4 regions of the Candidatus Enterococcus mangumiae genome follow, and region 3 is predicted to be linked to each of the others. Evidence: predicted binding sites of a transcription regulator. Region 3 holds the regulator's gene; each other region holds the start of a gene.
The links. Region 3 encodes NrdR, which represses ribonucleotide reductase genes. Its sites were predicted from a motif close to ACACNATATATNGTGT; they were not measured.
Positions count from the first base shown of each region.

Region 1: the regulator NrdR is predicted to act here: its motif matches at 2,396-2,411, upstream of nrdH (glutaredoxin-like protein NrdH).
Region 2: the regulator NrdR is predicted to act here: its motif matches at 2,324-2,339, upstream of DOK79_RS07275 (deoxynucleoside kinase).
Region 4: the regulator NrdR is predicted to act here: its motif matches at 1,714-1,729, upstream of nrdD (anaerobic ribonucleoside-triphosphate reductase).

Region 1 covers NZ_CP147250.1:649,364-655,643, reverse strand. Annotated here, with positions in the region: gene nrdE (class 1b ribonucleoside-diphosphate reductase subunit alpha) at 1-1,911, opposite strand, end outside; gene nrdH (glutaredoxin-like protein NrdH) at 2,094-2,318, opposite strand; gene DOK79_RS03240 (GH25 family lysozyme) at 2,959-3,774, shown strand; gene DOK79_RS03235 (GntR family transcriptional regulator) at 4,004-4,639, shown strand; gene DOK79_RS03230 (quaternary amine ABC transporter ATP-binding protein) at 4,836-6,029, shown strand; gene DOK79_RS03225 (ABC transporter permease/substrate binding protein) at 6,022-6,280, shown strand, end outside.
Region 2 covers NZ_CP147250.1:1,497,256-1,503,535, reverse strand. Annotated here, with positions in the region: gene DOK79_RS07280 (lytic polysaccharide monooxygenase) at 77-1,480, shown strand; gene DOK79_RS07275 (deoxynucleoside kinase) at 1,607-2,257, opposite strand; gene mvk (mevalonate kinase) at 2,558-3,505, shown strand; gene mvaD (diphosphomevalonate decarboxylase) at 3,498-4,475, shown strand; gene DOK79_RS07260 (phosphomevalonate kinase) at 4,488-5,573, shown strand; gene fni (type 2 isopentenyl-diphosphate Delta-isomerase) at 5,570-6,280, shown strand, end outside.
Region 3 covers NZ_CP147250.1:2,905,135-2,911,414, reverse strand. Annotated here, with positions in the region: gene polA (DNA polymerase I) at 1-1,487, shown strand, start outside; gene mutM (DNA-formamidopyrimidine glycosylase) at 1,628-2,464, shown strand; gene coaE (dephospho-CoA kinase) at 2,437-3,057, shown strand; gene DOK79_RS13840 (CsbD family protein) at 3,116-3,448, shown strand; gene nrdR (transcriptional regulator NrdR) at 3,915-4,400, shown strand; gene DOK79_RS13830 (replication initiation and membrane attachment family protein) at 4,423-5,805, shown strand; gene dnaI (primosomal protein DnaI) at 5,805-6,280, shown strand, end outside.
Region 4 covers NZ_CP147250.1:2,106,919-2,113,198, forward strand. Annotated here, with positions in the region: gene nrdD (anaerobic ribonucleoside-triphosphate reductase) at 1-1,603, opposite strand, end outside; gene DOK79_RS10045 (ABC transporter ATP-binding protein) at 1,927-2,694, shown strand; gene DOK79_RS10050 (ABC transporter permease) at 2,684-4,744, shown strand; gene DOK79_RS10055 (teichoic acid D-Ala incorporation-associated protein DltX) at 4,975-5,124, shown strand; gene dltA (D-alanine--poly(phosphoribitol) ligase subunit DltA) at 5,135-6,280, shown strand, end outside.

The DNA.
Region 1 (6,280 bases), 1.0 Mb from region 3:
TTTACGCATATCCATATCATATGCAGAAGTATAATATGGGATCGTTTCATTTGATAGATATGGTGCTGGGTAATAGATCTTACCAATTTTCTTTTCTTGACGTTCTTCGATCATACGAGTGATTGGGTGGATACTTGCGCTCGTATCATTGATATAAGAAATAGAACCATTAGGCGCTACCGCTAAACGATTTTGGTGATACAAGCCATCTTTCATGATTGCTTGCTTCAAGTTTTCCCAGTCTTGCGCAGTAGGAATAAAGATCCCTTCAAACAAAGCAGCGACTCTTTCCGATTTTGGTTGGAATTCGCCAGTCACATATTTATCAAAATACGTACCATCTGCGTAAGCTGATTTTTCAAAGTTATGGAAGACTTGTTTTCTTTCACGTGCGATATTGTTACTTTCAACAAGTGTCCAGTAATTCAACAACATGAAATAGACATTCGTGAAATCAAGCGAATCTTCAGAACCATACTCCATTTGTTCTTTAGCAAAGTAAGTGTGAAGTCCCATTGCACCAAGTCCGATCGTATGATTCAACTTGTTCCCGTTTTGGATTGGAGGAACGACATCGATATCTGAAGCATCAGTGATATAAGTCAAAGCACGAGTCATCGTGCGGACAGAACGACCAAAGTCAGGACTTTCCATCAAGTTGACGATGTTTGTCGAACCTAAGTTACATGAGATATCTGTTCCCAACTCTTCGTATTCTTGTTTGCCATTGATGACAGAAGGTGTCTGTACTTGTAAAATCTCAGAACATAAGTTACTCATGATGATTTTACCATCTACAGGATTTTCACGATTTGCTGTATCGATATTGATGATATATGGATAACCAGATTCTTGTTGTAATTTAGAGATCTCGTTTTCTAGATCACGCGCTTTGATTTTTTGTTTGCGGATATTTGGGTTTGCCACTAAGTTGTCATATTCCGCAGTGATATCCACGTAAGAAAACGGTACGCCGTATTCTTTTTCGACACTGTATGGGCTGAATAGATACATTTCTTGGTTTTTACGCGTCAATTCATAAAATTTATCTGGGACGATCACGCCAAGAGATAAAGTTTTTACACGGATTTTTTCGTCCGCATTTTCTTTTTTAGCTGAAAGGAACATCATGATATCAGGATGGAAGACATTTAAGTAAACGACACCTGCACCTTGACGTTGACCTAGTTGGTTCGAGTAACTAAAGCTGTCTTCAAACAACTTCATTACTGGAACAACACCGCTGGCTGCACCTTCGTAGCCTTTGATCGGAGCGCCGGCTTCACGCAAGTTCGAAAGAGTGATCCCCACACCGCCACCGATTCGTGAAAGTTGTAAGGCTGAGTTGATCGAGCGACCAATCGAATTCATGTCATCCGTTACTTGAGTCAAGAAACAAGAAACCAATTCACCACGACGTTTACGTCCAGCATTCAAGAATGAAGGAGTTGCCGGTTGGTAACGTTGATGGATCATTTCGTCAGCTAAAGCCAAAGCTAGTTCTTCATCACCATTCGCAAAGTACAATGCGTTGAACGCTACACGATCTTCATAAGATTCTAAGTAAGCAGAACCATCATTTGTTTTTAAGGCATATTGGGAATAAAACTTATATGCCGCCATGAATGATTTGAATGTAAAGTTTTGTTCGAATAGGAATTGATAAAGTTTTTCAATAAATTCACTACTATATAATTGAACAAATTCAGCTTCTAAATACTGATTGTCGATCAAATACTTGATTTTGTCGATCACTGTCGGAAAAGTCATGGTATTTGGTTTGACATTTTCTTCAAAAAAAGCAGCTAAAGCTTCTTTATCTTTATTTAAAGGGATTTGCCCGTTGACTGGTCGATTGATTTCATTGTTCAGCTTAAAGTAGCTGACATCTTTTAAATTTTTAAGACTCATACATACGCCCAACCTTCTTTATGATTTTGATGATACGTGTTTGACCACAACATATAGTGATATTCACTGCTGTAAAAAAGGATTTGGGGAGGTTACGGTCAAACACCGTAAGTCCATCAAATCCAAGGTAGTGGAAGGATCAAGTTGATCCTCGATCTATTTGACAACTGTTTGAATTATTCTTAGCTAGCTAAGTGACGTAGTTGGTCTGGTCTGAAGCCGATGACAGTTGCTGCGTCAGAAGTGATGACCGGAACACTTTGGAATCCTTGGTCTTTTAACCATGAGATTGCTTCAGGTTGCTCGTCGATATTTACTTCTTCAAAGTCGATTTTATTTTCAGCTAAAAAGCGTTTCACCATTTTACATTGCATACAATTATTTTTAGAAAAGATTTTTACGTTCATTATTGTTTGCCTCCTTGTCCATGTGTTTTCTCTATAATCAATAGTATAAATCTATTAGTAAAAAAGTCAATCAACAAACACTACATCTTGTGTTGTGGATATTGTGGAATACTATGTTTTGTGGTTTTTGAAAAACAATGAAAACAAGTATCTCGTGCAAATCAGCTTGTATTAATACAGAAAAGCTTGTGGAAAACTCCGTTAAAAAATATTTTTTTAACCATATCTTATTAATAAATGAATGTTCGATCGAAAAATCACAAATGAAAAAAATATGCAAGATGACAGTAAAAACAAGCAGAATAAATAGTGTCAAAACTTAAAAAAGCAAAAAGTTTATACATTTTTTTATAGAAATTATTTCACAAAAGGCAAAATAGTAGAAGAGTGTTTGAAAGGATCAACTTGGAATTTAGAATAAAAAAATAGTAGAAATCGTAAAAGCACATACTATATATAGTAGTCAAAGCATCATTTGAATGAACCGTAACGGGCGATATTTTTTTAATAACGATGTTATGATTAAAAATTATTAAATTGTCATGTTATTTGTTTTTTTATCACTAGGTTTTTGGTTAAATAGAGCCAACAGGACGTCTTGTTGATGCTTTGAAAATTCAATAAAAGGAAGCGATTCAAGATGGGTACAATGATCAAATGGATAGGTGTTATTTGTTTTACTTTATTGGTTTTTACCGGAGGAACAGCACATGCCACTTCACTTGCGATCAAGCCAACGATCACTGAAAAAAATCAACATGTACTAGGTAGTAGTCAACTTCCAGAACTAAGCACGCGGACTGTGACGGATGACTCCGGCATATCAGCAGCAGAACCGGGAAGACCAGCCAAAGATTTTATTGATATTTCTTCTAACAATGGTCCGATTACTGTCGAAGAGTTCCAAACGATGAAAAACTACGGCATCAAAGGTGTAGTCGTGAAATTGACTGAAGCAGACTCGTACAAAAATCCGCTGGCTCCTGAACAGATAGCTGCGGCAGTTGCAGCAGGGTTAAAAGTGAGTGTCTATCATTATGCTTGGTTCAATGAAGAAGCAGATACCAAAGCCGAAGCACAATTTTTATTGGATTATATGAAAGAACTGCATCTGCCAGCCTCAACTGTTGTTGTCAACGATAGTGAAAATCCAAAAATGAATGTGGAGAAAGCAACAGACAATGCGCTGATCTTCCAAAAAATGATCCAACAAGGCGGTTATCAACAAGTTGTCCACTATTCCAGTGCTTCTTGGTTTACCGAAAATAAACTAGATATGACACGTCTCGGAAAAGAGAACTGTTGGGTTGCGCAATGGCCATATGATCCTTCTGATAAAAATCCATTGCATACGGATACAGCAGCTTGGCAGTGGGCAAGTGATCTTTATTTCCCAGAATTTCCTACCAGATATTTTGATATAAGTAGTGATTATTTAAAAAAATTTACAAGTTAAGCTTAGTTTTTAGCATAAGGAACAAAGCGGCAGCTACGAAGATCTGTGGATTTTCGTAGCTGCTGCTTTATTTTTGTCGTGAGTGATATGCATGAGCTCATTCGGTGAATCAACTATAAATACAGGATTTTTTACGATAGAAGAAAAAAATAAAACCAGTTTACTTTTGCTTCTTTACAGATACCATAGTAAGATGTTAGCTGACAAGTAGGTGAAAGAGGGGGATAAAATGAGCGAAAAAACCAAGGTGGTGCGCCCACGTTATCAACAGATCGCCGTTGATTTAGCTGAACGAATCGTCGAAAATCGCTATCAGATCGGTGAGAAGATCCATGCAAGATCAACTTTAGCAAGCACATATAACGCTTCGCCGGAAACGACTCGTAAAGCAATCAATGTTCTGGTCGATCTGGGTATCATGGAAGTGCGCCATGGGAGTGGTGCATTTGTAGCTTCTAAAGAAAAAGCAAAGGATTTCTTGTTGCAATACCAAGATGTGCAATCGATCCAAGAAACGAAAGCAGAAATCATGGAAAGTGTGAAGAAACAACAAGAAGAATTGAACCATTTTTCGCAACTGTTAGATCAACTCGTGAGTCAAACGAAGCGAATACATAAGATGAACCCACTTCTTCCTTTTGAACTTGCGTTGACAGAAGAAGCGGCTCACTTAGATCAATCAATCAGTGAATTGAATATTTGGCAAGCAACTGGTGCCACAGTTATTGCGATCTCCCATGAGCAAGAGCTATTAGTCTCGCCTGGTCCATATGCTAAATTCTCAGCAGGAGATACCGTCCACTTTATTGGGAACGAGTACACGCTGCAACGAATGACAAACTTTTTTTATCCAGATGGGCAGTGAGTGGGCCTATAAGAAAATTCTCATTTTATTCTAATTTTGGTCAATCCCTATAGTGATAAGGGATTGGCCATTTTTTTGTGTATGCTGATTAATAATGGAGATACTTCAATTTTGACAAAGTGACTACATGGTGTTATCGTAGTGTGGTCACTTTTTTCAGAAAGAAAAATGAATTTACATACAAAGGAGAATTTGTTTGGTAAAAGTAGAAGTCAAAAACTTAACGAAAATATTTGGTAAACGAACACAAGCTGCTTTGGAAATGATGAAAAAGCATCAACCGAAAACAGAGATTTTACAAAAGACTGGCGCCACTGTCGGTGTCTATGAAGCAAGTTTTGATGTACAAGAAGGCGAGATATTCGTAATTATGGGACTTTCAGGGAGTGGGAAATCAACCTTGATCCGTTTATTGAATCGTTTGATCGAGCCGACATCAGGAAACATCTTGATTGACGGAGAAGACATCTCGAAATTGAGTAAAGAAGAACTGCGCGAAGTTCGCCGTCACAAAATCAATATGGTTTTCCAAAACTTCGGTCTCTTCCCTCATCGAACGATTTTAGAAAATACAGAATACGGTCTTGAAGTTCGTGGTATTCCTAAAGAAGAACGTCAAGCAAAAGCAGAAAAAGCGTTAGAAAACTCAAGTTTGCTAACCTTTAAAGATCAATACCCTAGTCAATTATCTGGGGGGATGCAACAACGTGTGGGGTTAGCCCGTGCATTGGCAAATGATCCAGAGATCCTCTTGATGGACGAAGCTTTTTCAGCACTTGATCCGTTGATTCGTCGGGAAATGCAAGATGAATTGTTAGAACTACAATCAAATGTACAAAAAACGATTATCTTCATCACACATGATTTAAATGAAGCGTTGCGTATCGGGGATCGCATTGCGTTGATGAAAGATGGCGAAATCATGCAAATCGGTACTGGAGAAGAAATACTGACAAATCCAGCCAATGATTACGTGAGAGAATTCGTTGAAGAAGTGGACCGTTCGAAAGTCTTGACAGCTCAAAACATCATGGTACCAGCATTAACAACAAATATTGAATCAGATGGACCAAACGTAGCGTTGACACGTATGCGTAATGAAGAAGTCAGCATGTTGATGGCTGTCGATAAGAAACGCAACTTAAAAGGGATCATTACAGCAGATCAAGCATTAGAAGCAAGACGTCAAAAACGTCCACTGATCGATTTCCTTGATGAAAATGTTACAGTGATCGGCAAAGATATGCTTGTTAGTGATATCTTCAATATTATTTATGATTCGCCAACACCATTAGCTGTGGTTGACAACGGTAAATTAAAAGGCGTTGTTATCCGAGGTAGCGTGATCGAAGCGTTAGCAGAAACAAGTGAGGTGAGCGAACATGAATAATCTATTAAACTATCAGGTACCCGTCGCTGACTGGGTCGAAACGATCACTGATTGGTTGACCACAACGTTCGCAGGACTGTTTTCATTCCTACAAACGATTGGTCAAGCAGTGATGACAGCTATCACGAATCTTTTATTAGTGATACCAGCACCACTATTTATTCTTTTAATGACAGTTGCAGCATTCTTTATTTCAAAAAAACGTCCTGGGTTGACATTATTTACTTTGATTGGGTTATGGTTCATCTATA
Region 2 (6,280 bases), 1.4 Mb from region 3:
ACGAAACACATCGATCAAGTAATAAACATCGACTTTACTAGTTATCTAAAATATCATTTTATCTATGGAGGGAAACATGAAAAAACAAATTTTAGCAACAGTTTTATGCTCTAGCGTTTTAGTAGGAGTAGGATTATCTATCGGAGGACAAGACGCTTCAGCTCACGGTTACGTGCAGTCACCAATCAGTCGTTCTTATCAAGGACACCGTGACCGCCTAGTTAACCACAATGCAGCATTAGCACAATACGGTCCAGTAATTTACGAACCACAATCATTAGAAGCATTGAAAGGCTTCCCAGCTGCTGGTCCTGCTGACGGACGCATCGCTTCTGCAAACGGCGCGGTTGGAAACAACTTCAACTTAGACCGCCAAACTGCGACAATGTGGACAAAACAAGACTTGAATACAGGTCCTAATACTTTCACTTGGCGCTATACACAATCTCATAGTACAACTAAATGGCATTACTATATTACAAAAGCAGATTGGAATCCAAATGATCAATTAGATCGTAGCGATTTTGAGTTGTTAACGACAATCAACCACGGTGGAGCTCAAGCTGCAACGAACCCATCACACTCAGTGAATATCCCTAGCGACCGTCTTGGTTACCATGTTGTTTTAGCAGTTTGGGATGTACACGATACAGCAATGGCATTCTACCAAGTAATCGACGTGAACTTGAAAGGTGACTCAGCAATTCCAGTAGCACCAACTGCACCACGTAACGTTCGCGCAACTGACGTGACTTCTTCAACTGCTCAATTGACTTGGGATGGACAAGCAAATGCTTCATCATTCAACGTTTATCGTGACGGTCAATTATTAGGCAATACAGCTTCACCAGATTTCAGCGATCAAAACTTAACTGCGGAAACTACATACACATATGAAATCGAAGCAGTAGGCCAAACAGGATTAGTTTCTGAAAGAACAGCTCTATCTGTAACAACTTTATCTGAAACTGCAGAAGAAAAACCAACTGCACCTAGAAACTTACATTCAATGGGCCAAACAAGCTCAAGCGTTTCATTGATGTGGGGAGCTTCAACTCACTCGAAAGGAATCAAACAATATGATATCTTCCGTAATGGCGAGTTGATTGGTTCAACTTCTGAAACTGTTTTTGAAGTAGAAGGTTTAACTCCTGAAACACAATACTCATTTGTTATTCGCGCAATCAGCAATGAAGGCGATGTTTCAGAAGCAAGTAACACATTAACAATCACAACTGATCGCGATGAAAATGGCGGCGACAATGGCGGCGACAATGGTGGTGACAATGGCAACGGTGGCGGCGAAGTCGTTACTGGACGTCAATGGACAGTAGGAAGCTTCTTCTCACCAGTTTCTTATACAGCAGGTGAAGAAGTTGTCCACAACGGTGTGACTTACATCACTTGGCAGTCTCACTTGAACTATGGTGATACAAACTGGGCACCAGGAATTGCTCACTCACTATTCTTCCCTAAATAATTCAACTCACTAACCCTTGATCGACTAAACGACGATTAAAATAAAAAAGACAATCACTCATTTGTGGTTGTCTTTTTTTGCATTCATTACTTAGATAATACAAAGTTCAATTGGAGCTAGAACGCTTTATACGATTAGTCCTCTACGCGTTTCGACTAGCTTTTTTTCAATCATTTGCAACACTTGTGCTTTCGCTGTAGCGTCTTCTACAAAATTCAAGCAGTCTCCATCGATTTGGATCTTGGGGCTTTCATTGTACGCGTCATACCATTGATCATAACGTCGATTCAATTCTTGATAATAGTCATATAGATTCGGGTCAAAAGAAAGTTGCTCATACGCGCGCCCTCTTTTTTCGATCCGTTCCAACATCGTCGAAAAAGATACGCGAATATGAACTAATAGATCCGGATGTTTTTTTGATGCAGCGTATGGAAGTTCTTCCATCATATTCGCCAGTAATTCATCATACACTTGGACTTCTGTTTTTGTTGCTCGTCCTAGATCCGCATTTAAATGAAATAATAATGAATCCTCGTAGATCGAACGGTCTAACACATTATTATCGTCTTGCATCGCTTGCTTGATACTTGCAAATCGCTTATTCAAAAAATAAATTTGCAATAAAAACGCATATTGTTCCGGGTTTGCATAAAACAAAGGCAATACCTCGTTGTCATCGATCGATTCATAAAATGCCTGACTCTTAAAATGGTCAGCAATCATTTTGGTTAAGCTTGATTTCCCTGCTCCTATCGTTCCTGCTAAAACAATCACACTAATTGTCCTCCAACTCTCTTACCCACTAAATACAGTGCTTTTTTATCACGTTTTTAAATATAACCCCAATATCTTGTGGTGTCAAATAGATTCGGTGAATTTTCTTACCTAAAAAAATCAAAATTTTATTAAGAAAATGACGTTTTTTATCGAGAAATCGTATTCTTTATTTTACTTCTGGACTGGTTTTAGTAAAATAAAGAAGGACTGTTTTTTGAACAAATCTTGCGCACTTGGTAATAGGTGCTTTATTTTTTGTTCAAAAGCTACTTTTACAGGAAAAGAAGGAGTTGTATTATGGCAATTTGTGGCCAAGGGGAATCAAGTGGGAAATTGATTTTAATGGGAGAGCATGCGGTCGTTTATGGCGAGCCTGCGATTGCCTTTCCGTTTTATGCAACAAAAGTAACCGCTACACTTGAAACACTCCCATCAAACAATAAAGATCAACTTATTTCTTCCTACTATACAGGAAATTTAATCGACGCACCTCATGCGTTGAACAATATCAAACAGTTGGTTGCTGGTCTAAAAGCACAGCACCATATAGCAGACACGTTGCACTTGGATATTAAGAGTACCGTTCCCGCAGAACGTGGGATGGGCTCCAGCGCAGCTGTTGCTACTGCGATCACACGAGCTTTTTATTCAGCCTATGAATTGCCGCTATCCCGAGAGCAATTATTGGGACATGTGCAAATTTCTGAAAAAATCGCTCATGGAAATCCCAGTGGCATCGATGCTGCCGCAACAAGTGGACTCGAACCGATCTATTTCACGAAAGGACATCCTTTTGATTATTTCTCGTTGAATATCGATGCTTTCTTGATCGTCGCTGACACAGGAATCAAAGGACAAACCCGTGCGGCGGTGAAAGATGTGGCACACCTTTTTGAAAAAGATGCGCAGAAAACTGGACAAAAAATCCAACAACTAGGATACTTGACGAAACAAGCTAAAAAAGCAATCATCGACAACTCACCAGAAAACCTGGCTGAGGCAATGAATGATGCTCAGCTCATCCTGAAAAGTTTAACGATCAGCAATGACTTTTTAGATACTCTGATCACTACCGCTCGCACTGCTGGCGCTTTAGGCGCAAAATTGACTGGTGGTGGACGAGGCGGATGTATGATTGCCTTAGCACAAACAAAAAAAGAAGCTCAAGAAATCAGCCATGCACTAATTGAAGCAGGTGCAGCTGAAACTTGGATTCAAGGATTAGGAGTACATACCTATGCTTAAAGGTAAAGCCCGGGCTTATACAAATATCGCCTTGATCAAATATTGGGGCAAAAAAAACGAAGAATTGATTCTTCCAATGAATAACAGTTTATCTCTCACTCTCGATGCTTTCTATACAGAAACCGAAGTGATTTTTTCAGATACATTCACGAACGATCTGTTCTATTTAGACGATGAGTTACAAACAGAAGCTGCGACGAAAAAAATCAGCCGCTTCCTTGATCTTGTACGCAAACAAGCGAATATAAACAAACACGCAAAAGTAATTAGTCACAATTTCGTTCCCACAGCCGCAGGGTTAGCTTCTTCTGCAAGCGGACTAGCTGCATTAGCTGGTGCTTGTAATGAAGCTTTAGGACTCGGTTTGGATCAACAAGCCTTATCTAGACTTGCTCGTCGCGGCTCCGGTTCTGCTTGTCGTAGTATTTTTGGCGGCTTTGTCGAATGGGAAAAAGGCCACGACGATCAAACCTCTTACGCGCAACAAATCCCTTCGAACGGTTTTGAAGAGGATCTAGCGATGGTCTTTGTCTTGATCAACGACCAGCAAAAAGATGTTTCCAGTCGTGACGGCATGCGTCGCACAGTTGAAACTTCGCATTTTTATCAAGGCTGGCTTGATTCAGTCGAAAATGACTTACTGGAATTGAAGCAAGCTATCACTGAAAAAGCGTTCCAAACACTTGGTGAGGTCATGGAACGAAACGGCTTGAAGATGCACGGCACAACGTTAGCCGCTACACCGCCATTTACGTATTGGTCACCTGACAGTTTAAAGGCGATGCAAGCAGTTCGTGAACTACGTGCGTCAGGAATTCCTTGCTATTTCACCATGGATGCGGGGCCAAATGTCAAAGTGTTAGTTGAAAAGAAAAATCAAACGGCGGTTCAAGAAAAATTCATTGAATTATTTAGCCGACAACAAGTGATCGTTGCTCATGCTGGGCAAGGAATCACGATTATTGAATAAAGGGAGATTTTTATGGTTGAAGTGTCTGCACCCGGAAAACTTTATATCGCTGGAGAATATGCAGTGGTCGAAACAGGACATCCTGCAATCATCGTGGCAGTTGATCAATTTGTCACAGTGACAGTAGAAGCTGCTCGGAAAGTCGGAAGTATCCAATCCGCACAATACAGCGAGATGCCTGTGCGTTGGACTCGACGAAAAGGCGAACTCGTTTTGGATATCCGTGAAAATCCATTCCATTATATTCTTGCGGCCATACGTTTAACTGAAAAATATGCGCAAGAAAAGAACATTCTTCTTTCATTCTATGATTTGAAGGTAACGAGCGAGTTAGATAGCTCAAATGGTAGAAAGTACGGCCTAGGTTCGAGTGGTGCAGTGGCAGTAGCGACTGTTCGAGCGTTGAACCAATTTTATGCACTGAATTTGTCTCAGCTTGAGATTTTTAAAATTGCAGCGTTAGCGAACCTTGCTGTCCAAGACAATGGTTCTTGTGGCGATATTGCGGCTAGCTGTTACGGTGGTTGGATTGCGTTTTCCACTTTTGACCACCAATGGCTTAAAGAACAAGAATCAAACAAAACGATCAGCGAATTATTAGCTCTGGATTGGCCTGGCTTATCCATCGAACCATTGTATACACCGGAAGATCTCCGTTTATTGATTGGTTGGACTGGAAGCCCTGCCTCTACTTCTGACTTAGTTGACCAAGTGCATCGCTCTCGTGAAGATAAAATGGCAGCTTATCAACAATTTCTTGAAGATAGCACGCGTTGCGTCAACACGATGATCCAAGGATTCAAAGAAAACGATGTCGCTTTGATCCAAGATATGATTCGTAAAAACAGAGAGTTATTACGTGATTTATCTGCTATCACTGGCGTCTTGATCGAAACACCCGCATTAAATAAGCTATGTTGTTTAGCTGAACAATTTGAAGGTGCGGCGAAATCTTCTGGTGCTGGTGGCGGGGATTGCGGTATCGTGATCGTCGATCAAAAGTCAGGCATCCTACCGTTGATGAGTGCGTGGGAAGAAGCTGAGATCACTCCTCTTCCACTGCATGTCTACCATCAACAGAAAGAGGACAAATTATGAATCGAAAAGATGAACATGTCTCATTAGCCAAAGCATTCCATAATAAACAGAAAAATGAATTTGACTTCGTTCGGCTCGTTCATCATCCTCTCCCACAGAGCAATGTTGCACAGGTATCGCTCACGACAGAAGTTGCAGGGTTTGTTCTTTCGAGCCCGTTTTACATCAATGCTATGACAGGTGGTAGCGAAAAAACAAAAAAAATCAATCATGACCTTGCACAAATTGCCAAAAGTGCTGGGTTGATGATTGCTACCGGTTCTGTTAGTGCCGCGTTAAAGGATCCTTCTGTCGCAGATTCTTATACTATCATGCGAGATGTCTATCCTGAAGGAAAAATCTTAGCGAATGTCGGTGCTGGCACTTCTGTTGCACGTGCCAAAGAAGCCGTACAACTCTTCAATGCAGATGCGTTACAAATCCATTTAAATGCGCCGCAAGAGTTAGTCATGCCTGAAGGGGATCGTGATTTTTCACAATGGAAGGAACTGATTTCAGAAATCCAACAAACTCTTGATGTACCAGTGATCGTCAAAGAAGTGGGCTTTGGGATGACTAGAGAAACCATCATTGAATTAGCGGAATTAGGTATCCGAACGATCGATGTCAGTGGGCGTAGCGGCACGAGTTTCACGCAAATCGAGAATGCTCGTCGTAAAAAACGTGAATTGGCTTATCTGACTGATTGGGGACAGTCTACTGTGTCC
Region 3 (6,280 bases):
ATGCGACCAAACTACAAGGAATCGATTTCGATGTCTTATTAGGTGCTTACTTATTGGATACCAATGAGAAAAGTGACGACATTGAAGGTGTTGCTACGCATTATGGCTATCATGATATCCAGTCGGATGAAGCGATCTACGGAAAAGGCGCAAAGAAAGGATTGCCAGAAGATGAAGAAGTTTTCTTTGCTCACTTAGCACGGAAAGTTTCAGCAATCAATGGGTTGACTCCTAAACTAAGCCAAGAACTTGCAGAAAAAAATCAAGAGGATCTTTTCCGCAAAATGGAATTGCCTTTATCGATCATTTTAGCTGAAATGGAGATCAGCGGGATCAAAGTGGATGCCACACGTCTGCAAGAAATGAAAATCGAATTTTCAGATCGTTTACGAGAGATCGAGCAAAAAATCTATGAAGAAGCTGGTGAAGAGTTCAATCTGAACTCGCCAAAACAATTAGGTGTGATCCTGTTTGAAAAAATGGGTCTACCAGTGATCAAGAAAACGAAAACTGGCTATTCAACAGCTGTTGATGTCTTAGAACAATTACGTGAGCAAGCACCGATCGTGGATGATATTTTGATCTATCGTCAAATCGCTAAAATCCAATCGACCTATGTCGAAGGCTTGTTGAAAGTGATCCAATCGGATGGAAAAGTCCATACTCGTTACGTTCAGACATTGACACAGACAGGTCGTTTGAGTTCGGTCGATCCTAACTTGCAAAATATTCCGATCCGTTTGGATGAAGGGCGTAAGATCCGTCAAGCCTTTGTTCCGCGAGATAAAGATTGGTTGATTTATTCTTCTGACTATTCACAGATCGAATTACGTGTGTTGGCCCATATCTCAGATGATGAGCATCTAAAAGCTGCCTTTTTAGAAGGGCAAGATATCCACTCAAGTACTGCTATGCGTGTATTTGGGATTGAAAAAGCAGAAGATGTGACACCAAATATGCGTCGTCAGGCAAAAGCAGTCAACTTTGGTATCGTTTATGGTATCTCTGATTATGGTTTATCGCAGAATCTAGGGATCACTCGTAAAGCAGCACAACAATACATCGATACCTATTTTGAAAAGTATCCTGGTGTGAAAGAATATATGGAACGAATCGTTCGTGAAGCGAAAGATCAAGGTTTCGTGGAAACTTTATATCATCGCCGTCGTTATTTGCCGGATATCAATTCAAGAAACTATAACATTCGTTCATTTGCAGAACGTACAGCGATCAACACGCCGATTCAAGGAAGTGCGGCGGATATCTTGAAAATCGCCATGATCGAATTGGACAAACGCTTGAAAGAATCGAACCTCCAAGCGACGATGTTACTTCAAGTACACGATGAACTAGTATTTGAAGTGCCAGAGAGTGAATTGGAAATGTTAGATAAATTAGTGAGTGAAGTAATGGAACAGGCGGTCGCCTTACATGTCCCATTGATTACAGACAGCAGCTGGGGCAAAACATGGTATGAAGCCAAATAATTCTATACTGTTACACCGATAAACAAACATCGAGGGAAGCTCTTGGGTCGGTTTCGTTCGATTCAAGAGTTTCTCTTTTTTCGATAAAAAAGAACGTGCGAGTTCAATCAAATAAGTAAAAATTGCAGGTGAGAAAAAGCATGCCCGAATTACCAGAAGTTGAAACGGTCCGCAAAGGATTAGAGAAATTAGTGAAAAACAAAAAAATCAAAAACGTCCAAGTGTTGTGGCCGAGAATCATTGAACAACCAGAGGTACCGATTTTTGAAGCAACCTTAGTTGGTGAAACTATCGAAGCAATCGGTCGTAGAGGGAAATTTTTGATTTTTCATTTAAGTCATTATGACATGATCTCTCATTTACGTATGGAAGGAAAGTATCAATACGTTGAAAACGATGAACCAATCGATAAACATACACATGTGATTTTTTCTTTTGAAGATGGCAGCCAATTGCGTTACCACGATGTCCGGAAATTTGGTCGTATGACGATTGTGGAAAAAGGTGCGAGCAATACGTATAAAGGAATCTTGAAATTAGGTCCAGAACCTTTACCAGATTTATTTTTATTGAAAGATTTCACTTTAGGTCTACAAAAATCACATAAAGCCATTAAACCATTATTACTTGATCAAAAACTTGTTACTGGTCTTGGAAATATCTATGTAGATGAAGCGTTATGGGAAGCGAAGATCCACCCAGAACAACCCGCAGATTCTTTACGTCCTAAAGAAATCAAGCTGCTTCGTCAAGCAATCATCGATGTGTTATCTCGAGCAGTTGAAGCTGGTGGCACAACGATCCGAAGTTATCTCAATGCGTTAGGAGAATCCGGTAGTTTTCAAGTAGCGTTACATGTTTATGGTCAAACAGGCGAGTTGTGTGTGCGTTGTCAAACACCAATCGTGAAAACGAAAGTTGCGCAAAGGGGGACGCACTATTGTCCAACATGTCAGAAACTAAGAATACCCAAGTAGGATTTGTGTTAGGGTTGACCGGTGGGATAGCGACAGGGAAAAGTACTGCGGCGGCTGTATTTCAGCAATATGGTTTTCCGGTGATCGATGCAGATCAAGTGGCAAGAGAAGTCGTTGAACCAGATACACCTGGACTCCAGGCGCTGGTTCAAGCTTTTGGAAAAGAAATACTGCAAAAGGATGGTCAATTAGATCGGCAAAAACTTGGCCAATTGATTTTTGGTTCTGCGACCGCTCGTGAGCAATTGAATCAAGTATTGGATCCATTTATCCGCGGGAAAATCACTGAAGAAATCGTGAAGAACAAAGCAACACATCCGTTGGTGATAGTTGATATTCCATTGTTATTTGAGGGACATTATGATGCTCAAATGGATGCTGTTGCAGTCGTTTATATTCCCGAATCTCAACAAATCGACCGATTGATGGCACGGAATCAACTAACGAAACAAGAAGCAGAACAACGGGTCAAAAGTCAATTATCCATTGAGGAAAAGAAACGTCGCGCAGATATTGTATTCGATAATCGTCAAACAAAAGAAGATTTATCGGACGAAATCAAAAAATGGTTGTCGTTTAATCGCTTTCTTTGAGTAAATTGCAACATTTTGCTATGCTATTTATATAAAAGAAAGAGGGGGAGATGATACGATGGGTACATTCAAAAACCAAAAAGACAAGGTAGTAGGTTCTGCGAAAGAAAAAATTGGCGAGATTTTCCATAAAGAAGACTTGCTGGAAAAAGGACAGATCCAAGCGGAAGAAGGGAAGATCCGTGAAGATGAGTACCGTGCTAGAATTGCTGAATTAGAAGATCAACATGCTGAAAAAGAGTCAAAACGACAAGATTTGACTAAAGAACGTCAAGATCCTGAAGAAATTCGTGAAGAAAACCAAGACCCCCAAATGGATCATCGCTCAACAGAACAAAAGATCGAAGAAGAGCGTATGAAACGATACACCGGCATTGAAGAAAAGCTGTAAAGCTTTTTAGAAGTCAAAATGACACAGAAAATCAAGAAGAAAAGAAACAGACTGGTCAGACCATGACCAGTCTGTTTTCGTTTGTCTACAAGAAAACACAGCAAATCTTTCACATCATGCGTTTTTTTGACTAGGACAGTCGCATTGTGGAATTGTTTCATGTTATACTAAAAGCAGTAATAAGAAAACGTTTATTACGATCCACTTGATCTTTTCTTAGAGACTCCGTGGATGAAAAAATCAACAGATACTCAGCAATGAGGTTGTGAAAAGTACGTTGACCTGAGCAGTAAGTTAAAAATTGAAAAAAATCTTTTCATATTTTATAATTTTTAAGCTTAGTGTTGCAACTCAGCGTTTTGAACACCATAGATTCTTTCTGGTGTGACGAGTTGACTGATGTACCAACTTCATCTGATTCAAACAAATAAGCGATCAAATTACACCAAGAGAGGTGAAAATTACGATGAGATGTCCAAGATGTCAACACAACAATTCAAGAGTGATCGATAGTCGCCAAGCGGACGATGGTCGAGCAATAAGAAGACGCCGCGAGTGCGAAAAATGTTCCTTCCGCTTTACTACCTTTGAACGAATCGAAGCAGCACCACTATTGGTCATCAAGAAAAATGGTGAACGTGAAGAATTTAATCGTGATAAGATTTTACGAGGCCTGATCCGTTCGGCTGAAAAACGGCCTGTTGCGATGGAGCAAATGGAACAAATCGTCAACCATGTAGAAAATCGAGTAAGAAGTCTTGGCGAAAATGAAGTTTCAACGAATCTGATTGGCGAATATGTCATGGAAGATTTAGTAAACTTAGATGAAATCGCCTATATTCGTTTTGCAAGTGTGTATCGTCAGTTCAAAGATATGTCTGTCTTTTTAAAAGAGCTGCAAGATATTGTCGATAAAGCAAAAGATACAAGCAATAACGAAAATGACGCGTAATTAATAAAGGAGGGTGTATTCCTTGGAAAATGCGTGGAAAGAATTACAACCGAAAAATATTTACCAAGGAAGAAAAAGCAGTCCTTTGAAAGAAGAAGGAAAGTCTGCCTTGTTATCCCTTTACCAACCTTTGATCGGCGGAGAAGCGTTGAGTCTGTACTTGACGTTATACTCTGAGATCTCGTTAGAAACTGGGACAGGTCCAGAAAGCTTACATGCTGATCTATTGAGCAGTTTGAGTTGTGGCTTACCACAATTTTATGAAGCACGAAAGAAATTAGAAGGAATCGGTCTTTTAGAAGTTTATTTCAAAAACGATGAAAGCTTAGGCAGTTGTTTTCTTTATGAGCTGTTAGAACCGATGGATGTGACCGCCTTTTTCAACGATACGTTACTTTCTTTTTTACTTCTAGAAAAAGTCGGTGAACGTCGTTTTAGCCAATTGACCAAGTTATTCGAACCAAAAAATCTTTCGCATGAAGGGTATCAAAAAGTCACTAAAAAGTTTTTGGACGTGTATCGGTTCAATGAAACAGTCTATGCAGCAAATCAAGAACAAGTGGAATCGATCCAACAAAGATTCACACCAAGTGAAACAAAATCACTGATCGAAGAGTCTAGCTCGTTTGACTGGACGTTTTTGACTGATTGGTTGAAGAAACAACATATCAACCAATTGAACGAAGAAGTCCTTCAACAAGTCAAAATGTATCAGCAGCTCTATGGTTTTGATGAGCTGACTTTAGGAGAACTGATTTTACAGTCCTTTGATTTTACAACAGCAGAAGTGTCTTTAAAAGAACTCCAAAGAATCGTCTTAGTACGCCAGCAACAACAACGTACATCACAGCAAGCAGACAGCACCTTAGATCCGGAGGAACCGCCTGAAATGAGTACGGCAGTCAATCAAGCTTTACCTAGTGCGGCACAACAATTGATCCAAGTGGCACGACAAACCCCACCAATGCGTTATCTCGAAGCGATAAAAAAAGAAAAAGGCGGGTACGTCTCTAAACAAGAAAATTGGCTGTTGCAAGATCTAGTTTCACAATCCGGTTTATCTAGCGGTGTTATCAATATTTTGATCAACTACGTATTAGTCATCAAGAATCATGCAAGCTTAAATGCGAGCTTTGTCAATACGATTGCGAATGAGTGGGCGCAAAAAAAGATCAACACCCCTGAAGAAGCCATCGAACATCTTCATACCTTGAAGACAAAGGCGAAACAACCGAAGACGACCAAACAAAACAATTCCTCAAATTATCGACGCAATGTCCGAAGAGAAAAATTACCAGATTGGGTCAATCAACCGAAAGACGAAACACAAATCAGTACAGAGAAAAAAGCCGAGATCGATCGTCGCTTTAAAGAGTATCTGGCTAAAAAGGAAGGTGAGAGCTAATGGAAGATGTGGGAAAAGAACTGAAGAAAATCATCAGTAAACGCAACTACCAAGAAAAATATTCCGAGATGATTGCTGAAGTTTTGAATGATGCGGATGTTCAAGCCTTTCTGTCAGCCCATCAAGACCGATTGACTCAAGCAGATATCGAAAAAAGTTATGCCAAACTTTATGAATACGTACAGGAAAAAAGGAAATATCAAACAAATGACCCAACCATGATCGCTCCAGGATATGAACCTAAATTGACTTTGAATTTCCATTACGTCGATGTGACGTATGTACCGACAGAAGCACTTTTAGCTCGTCAAAAACAAGAAGAAATCAAGAGTCGTGTCAAAGCAATGGATATGCCAAAAGACATCCAGTCTGCTTCCTTTGAAAACTTCGAACGAACAGATGGACGTGGATATGCCAGCTTAGAAGCATTAGACTTTGTTGAACAATACTCAGCTGATCCTAAAAGCTTCCATAA
Region 4 (6,280 bases), 800 kb from region 3:
CTTCGGCATTGTTTTCCCACTCACCGCCAAAGAAAGAAGCAGCAACTTCATAAAGTCCGATGTAGCCCATTGAAACTGTTGCACGACGATTTTTGAATAATTCGTCTACAGCGTCTGTCCGAGATAATCGTTTGCCAAATGCACCATACATATAAAGGATCGGAGCGTTAGCAGGGATGGCTTCTTTACAGCGCTCAACACGATAAACTAAGGCATCTTTCATGATCGATAAACGATCTGACAGTAATTGCCAGAATTTTTCTTGGTCGCCATTTGCTTCTAAAGCGATCCGTGGTAAGTTCAATGTAACGACACCTAGGTTCATTCGTCCTACATTCACTTCTTCGCCATTTTCGTCTTTCCAGCCTTGTAAGAAGGAACGACAGCCCATTGGCACTTTGAAGCTGCCAGTCAATTCAACGATCTTGTCATAATTTAGAATATCTGGATACATTCTTTTTGTGGCACACTCTAATGCGAGTTGTTTAATGTCATAGTTTGGATCAGTCGGTTTCAAATTGATGCCATCTTTTAGCGTAAATATCAATTTAGGGAAGATCGCCGTTCTTTTTTCACTGCCGAGTCCGTTGATTCGAATTTGTAAAATTGCTTTTTGGATTTCTCGTTCAAACCAGTTTTCACCTAGACCGAAGCCAAGTGAAGTAAAAGGGGTTTGTCCGTTTGAAGTGAATAGCGTATTGATCTCATATTCCAAACTTTGCATCGCATCAAAAATATCTTTTTTCGTTTTTGCTTTTGCGTAGGCTTCTTGACGTTCTGATGTTTCGATCCATTCTTTGGCTTCGCTCAGATGCTTTTTATAATTTAATTCTGCAAAAGGAGCAAGTAATTCATCTGTTCGATCGGCAGAGCAACCACCATATTGGCTAGATGCAACATTTGCAATGATCTGTGAGATCTGGGCAGTTGCTGTTTGGATCGATTTTGGTGATTCAACTTCAGCATTACCGATTTTAAACCCATTGTTCAACATCCCTTTGAAGTCGATCAAACAGCAGTTTGTCATCGGAGTATATGGATGATAATCCAGATCGTGATAATGGATATCGCCTTTTTGATGCGCATTTGCAATATGTGGTGGGAGTAGTTTTAATCCGATTGATTTCCCTACGATCCCAGCAGTCAAGTCACGCTGTGTATTGAAAACATTGCTGTCTTTATTCGCATTTTCATTGACAACACTTTGATCCTTATTGATCAGTTTCTCGATTGAAAAGTTGATATCTGTCGCCTTGCTGCGAGCAAAATCGCGTTTTGTTCGATAGTTGATATATTCTTCTGCTAAGGCATATTCGTTTTTTTCTAGCAAGATATGTTCCACGATGTTTTGGATCTCGTAGATTTTTACGTTATGTGCGAAGCGATCTTTGATTTCTTTGATCACAAGTTCAGCGATGGATTGGATCTTTTCATACGTAATAGGAGATAAGGAACCATGAATTTTCTTTTCTGCTTTGATCAGTGCGGCATTTATTTTCTGCTCATCAAAAGGTACCTCGCGTCCATCACGTTTGATGACAGTCATTTGTTTTGTTTCAGGCTGTTTTTCGAGTACAGCCATTTCTTGATCTGTTCGTTTCATTTTCTTCAGCTCCTACAAAATAGTTCTTGTCTATCATAAAACAAATTGAAGAAAGGAGCAACTGATTATCTGCTACATATAGTGTTTTATCACTGCATAATTGAATGAGTATACTATATATGGTGTATATTATCTTGTGAAAAAAAGTGAAAACGTACGGTATCAGCTTTTGAAAAATACGAATTATTTTTTTTTGAATAAAAAAATTGAATAAAAAAATTTCAAAGGTAATTTTCGTGTGTGATGGGGTGACAAAATCAAAAGGGAAAAAAATGGAAGGATATGCTACTATTCAATTAAGGATAATGGTGGAGGACAAAATGATGAATAAAATAATCGAAGTAAAACATCTAAGTAAAAGTTATGGAAGTAGTAAAACACCAGTCAAAGTGCTGGATAATATTTCTTTTTCAGTTGAAGAGGGAGAGTTTATTGGGATCATGGGGCCAAGTGGTGCTGGAAAAACGACCTTGATGAATATATTATCAACGATCAATCTGCCAACGATGGGAAGTGTGTTGATCCAAGGGAATGAACTCACTAAAATGAAAAAACATGAACTAAGCGATTTTAGACGTAAAAAAATTGGGTTTATCTTTCAATCATTCAATCTCATCGATACATTGAACGGTAAAGACAATATTTTGCTTCCTTTAGCTGTTGAAAATATTGCCAAAAATGAAATGGAACGTAGAGTATTACATGTTGCGCAACTTTTGGGGATCGAAGAATTAATGAAGCGTTATCCGGATGAAATGTCAGTCGGACAAAGACAACGGATTGCGGCAGCAAGAGCTTTAGTGGTGAAACCAGAGGTGATTTTTGCGGATGAACCAACTGGGGCTTTGGATTCAAAATCAGCGACAGAATTGCTGAATTACTTGAAAACGATCAATGAAGTAGAAAAAACAACGATCTTGTTAGTTACGCATGATCCTTATACTGCTAGTTACTGCAATCGGATTTTATTCATCAAAGATGGGGTGATTTTTTCAGAAGTCATCCGTCGAGGAACAAGAAAAGAATTTTTTGAAAAGGTCATCGACATGCAGGCGACGATTGGAGGAGGCGGTAAAATCAATGCTTTATAAATTAGCCGCAAAGAGTTTTCTAAAACAGTCAAGAGGCTACCTTGTTTATTTCTTTAGTTTGACCTTATCAACGATGATCTATTATTCATTTAGTGCAATGACTTATGACCAATCATTGATCCGCCGGGCGAGTCAAGATGTTTCTATTGATAATACATTGAATCTAGGTAGCTGGATCATTACTGTTGTTTTGCTCTTTTTCGTTCTCAGTGCGAATCGTTTTTTTCTCAACCGAAGGCAAAAAGAAATAGGTATCTATCAATTGTTTGGGATCAATAAGTTTCAGATCTCCTCGATTTATGTGTTGGAAACGATGATCATTGGTTTTTTTGCTTGTGCCTTAGGGATATTGTTAGGCAGTATTTTCTCAAAATTGTTCCAAATGATTTTAGTACGAATGATGAAGATGGACATCACGAGTCGCTTTTTTGTTTCTATTCCTTCGATCGTTGAAACCGTCGTTGTCTTTTTCGTCATTCTTGCAGCGGTCTCCCTTTATTCGTTATGGAAGATCTGGAGTTATCCAATGACTCGCAGCTTTGGGGAGAAAGAACAAGTCGAAAGTTCGATGATGCGTATACGGACAAGGCATCGTTTATTAGGGGTCGTTGGTCTATTGATGATCTCTAGCAGTTATTTCGCTGCATTGAATTTTAGAGAAGTATTGACCCGGTTATATGAAACAAGAGTCAGTCTCGGATTGATCATCGCTTTTCCATTTTCGATCCTATTTGTCTGTTTGCTAGGTACGTACCTGTTCTTTTGCTATTCTTTTCGATTATTGTTCCATTTATTGAGTGAATCGAAATTCAAGTATAAAGGAACTAATTTTTTATTGATCGGGAACACACAGATCCACCAGTTAAAAAATTGGCGCATGAATTCTCTGATCACTTTAGTTATCGGTTTATCACTGGCCATGATCGGTGGAATGACGGGGATATCGACACTTATTGCTCACGGTGAACAAATCGCGACGCCTGTTGCTTACCAATTGGATACTCAAATAGCTAGTAAGTTTCGACCGATTTTAGGAGAAGAAAATCAAAAAATCACAGACGAAATCGTCTTTCATTACAAAGTAGTAGGTAGCTATTATGACATGAATATTGGTTCGTTCTCTGCGGGTAATGAAATCAAACCGGTGAATTTGATCTCAGAAAATGAATATCAGGCTTTTCGTGAACTCAAACCTAATTTGCCAGAGATCAAATTAACGGAAACTGATCACGCTGTTATGTTAGATGCAGTCGAATCGATGTTTCGCAATTTTTCCAGTTATGGGAAAAAGATCCATCTACCTGATCAGCAGGAATTAGTGATCCAACAAGTACTTCCTGGATTTTTAGGAGATGAAAGCATGACCTATTATGGACCGACCTTAGTCGTTAATCAGGAAATCTTTGAACGTGTCGATGGATTAGAATATCAGATCATCAACTGGAATGTGACTGGTGGGAATGAAGAAGAAGTTATCGACCGAATCAATGAGGAATTGCCGACCAATTGGACACATACGATCTATTATAGTTACGAGATCACTGATCAAGGGTTGATTGGAAACATTCACGCGGACCCTTCTAAAGCTGAGGCTAGTGTGTATTCAGAAACGAAATTGACTGGTCAGTCCTCACGCTTGAATTATAATGCGCGCTATCCTAGATTGCGTGCAATCGATCGCCAAATTGGCATCAATATTTTTGTCGCCTTGTTTGTAGGGATGATCGTGATCGTCACTACTGGTAGTATTTTAATGGTTCGGCAATTATCGGAGGCTGAAACGGAACGTAGTAATTATCAGTTGTTGACAAAATTAGGTATTGCTCAGCGTAAAACCAATCGGATGATCTATGAACAAAATGCATTGATGTTCTTTCCGCCGATGATCTTAGGGATCACACATGCAGTTTTTGCAATCAACGTGTTTTCCCAATATGTCGAAGGCGCAGATTATTGGTTGGCATATTTTGTCAGTGGCGTATTGATCGTCATTTATCTGCTCTTTTACGTGGTGACGAGTCGCTTATATTGTCGGATCATTGAGGAATAAGAAGAACCATCAAAAGCACATCTAGTGGAGACAATAACTATTCAACTTAAAAAGTGAGCGATACGAAATGATTTTCGTATCGCTCACTTTTTCTATTGGTTATTTTTGCGCAATTGCTAGTTAGTGACAAAACTGTTAGCTATAAAGCGCATTCTGTTAGTAAAACAGATGTATTTTTTTCACATGGATGAGTAGAATTTGACTAAGGATTTGATTAGGAGGAAAAAGAGATGAAACAATGGTGGCAGCGACCGCACGTTCGATATTGGCGAACATTTATATTTCGGACCCTTGTCTATTCTGCAATACTATTGGTACTCATTTATTTGTATCATTACAAAAATATCCAAGGTGGAACTTTTATATATAACGAATTCTAGGAGGGAAACGATGAAGAAAAAAGGAATCGTGGCAGCGATCGATTTTTGGGGAGTATCAGACCCGGAGAGAATCGCGTATCAGACATCAGAAAAAAATTACACATATAAAGAGCTGAAGCAGTCCTCGGACGCATTAGGTTATTACTTAGAAAAACGATTGCTGGAGAAAGGCCCGATCGTGGTGTTTGGCAATCTGGAGTTTGAGATGGTCGTGGCTTTTTTAGGTGCATCAAAAGCAGGACATGCGTATTTACCGATTGATGCCCAAACACCGAAGGAGCGGATCGAAGCCATTTTAAGAGTGGCTGAACCTAGTATGATCATTAGTTTAAATGATTGGGAGATTGAGACAGAGATACCAGTCATTCATAAAGATTGTTTACATTCAATCATTACGTTGATGGTCGAATATCCATTTGAGCAGCCGGTAAAAGAGAATGAAAATTTCTATCTGATTTTTACTTCCGGTACGACAGGCGAACCAAAAGGCGTACAGATCAGTCACGATAATTTAGTCAGCTTCGTGGATTGGGTCTTGACGGATTTTCCCATCAAAGAAGGGGAACGTTTTTTAGCACAAGCACCTTTTTCTTTTGATCTCTCGGTATTCACGTTATATCCGGCATTGGTTTCTGGTGGGATCATCAGTCCTTTATCTAAGGAAATCGTTCAAGATTTTCAAAAACTATTTACAGTTTTACCACAACTAGAACTGAATTTTTGGGTATCAACCCCTTCCTTTGTCGATATGTGTTTGATGGACCCAGCATTCGATGCGATACATTTGCCAGAACTGTCTACATTTATTTTCTGCGGAGAAGAATTGACGAAGAAAACTGCCCAAGCATTAGTAGCTCGTTTCCCTTTAGCTGATATTTACAATACGTATGGACCGACAGAAGCAACCGTGGCGATTTCTAGTGTATTGATCACCAAGGAGATATTGGCTCGCTACGAACGGTTACCGATCGGCTATGTCAAATCAGATACGGCTGTATCGATTTTGAAAAAAGGAGAAGGCGATCGTGGGGAGATTTTGATAACCGGACCTAGTGTTTCAAAAGGCTATTTGAATAATCCAGAAAAAACGAAAGAAGTGTTCTTTCAAACAACAGGTGGGCGGCAAAGCTATCGAACTGGCGATGCAGGCTATTTA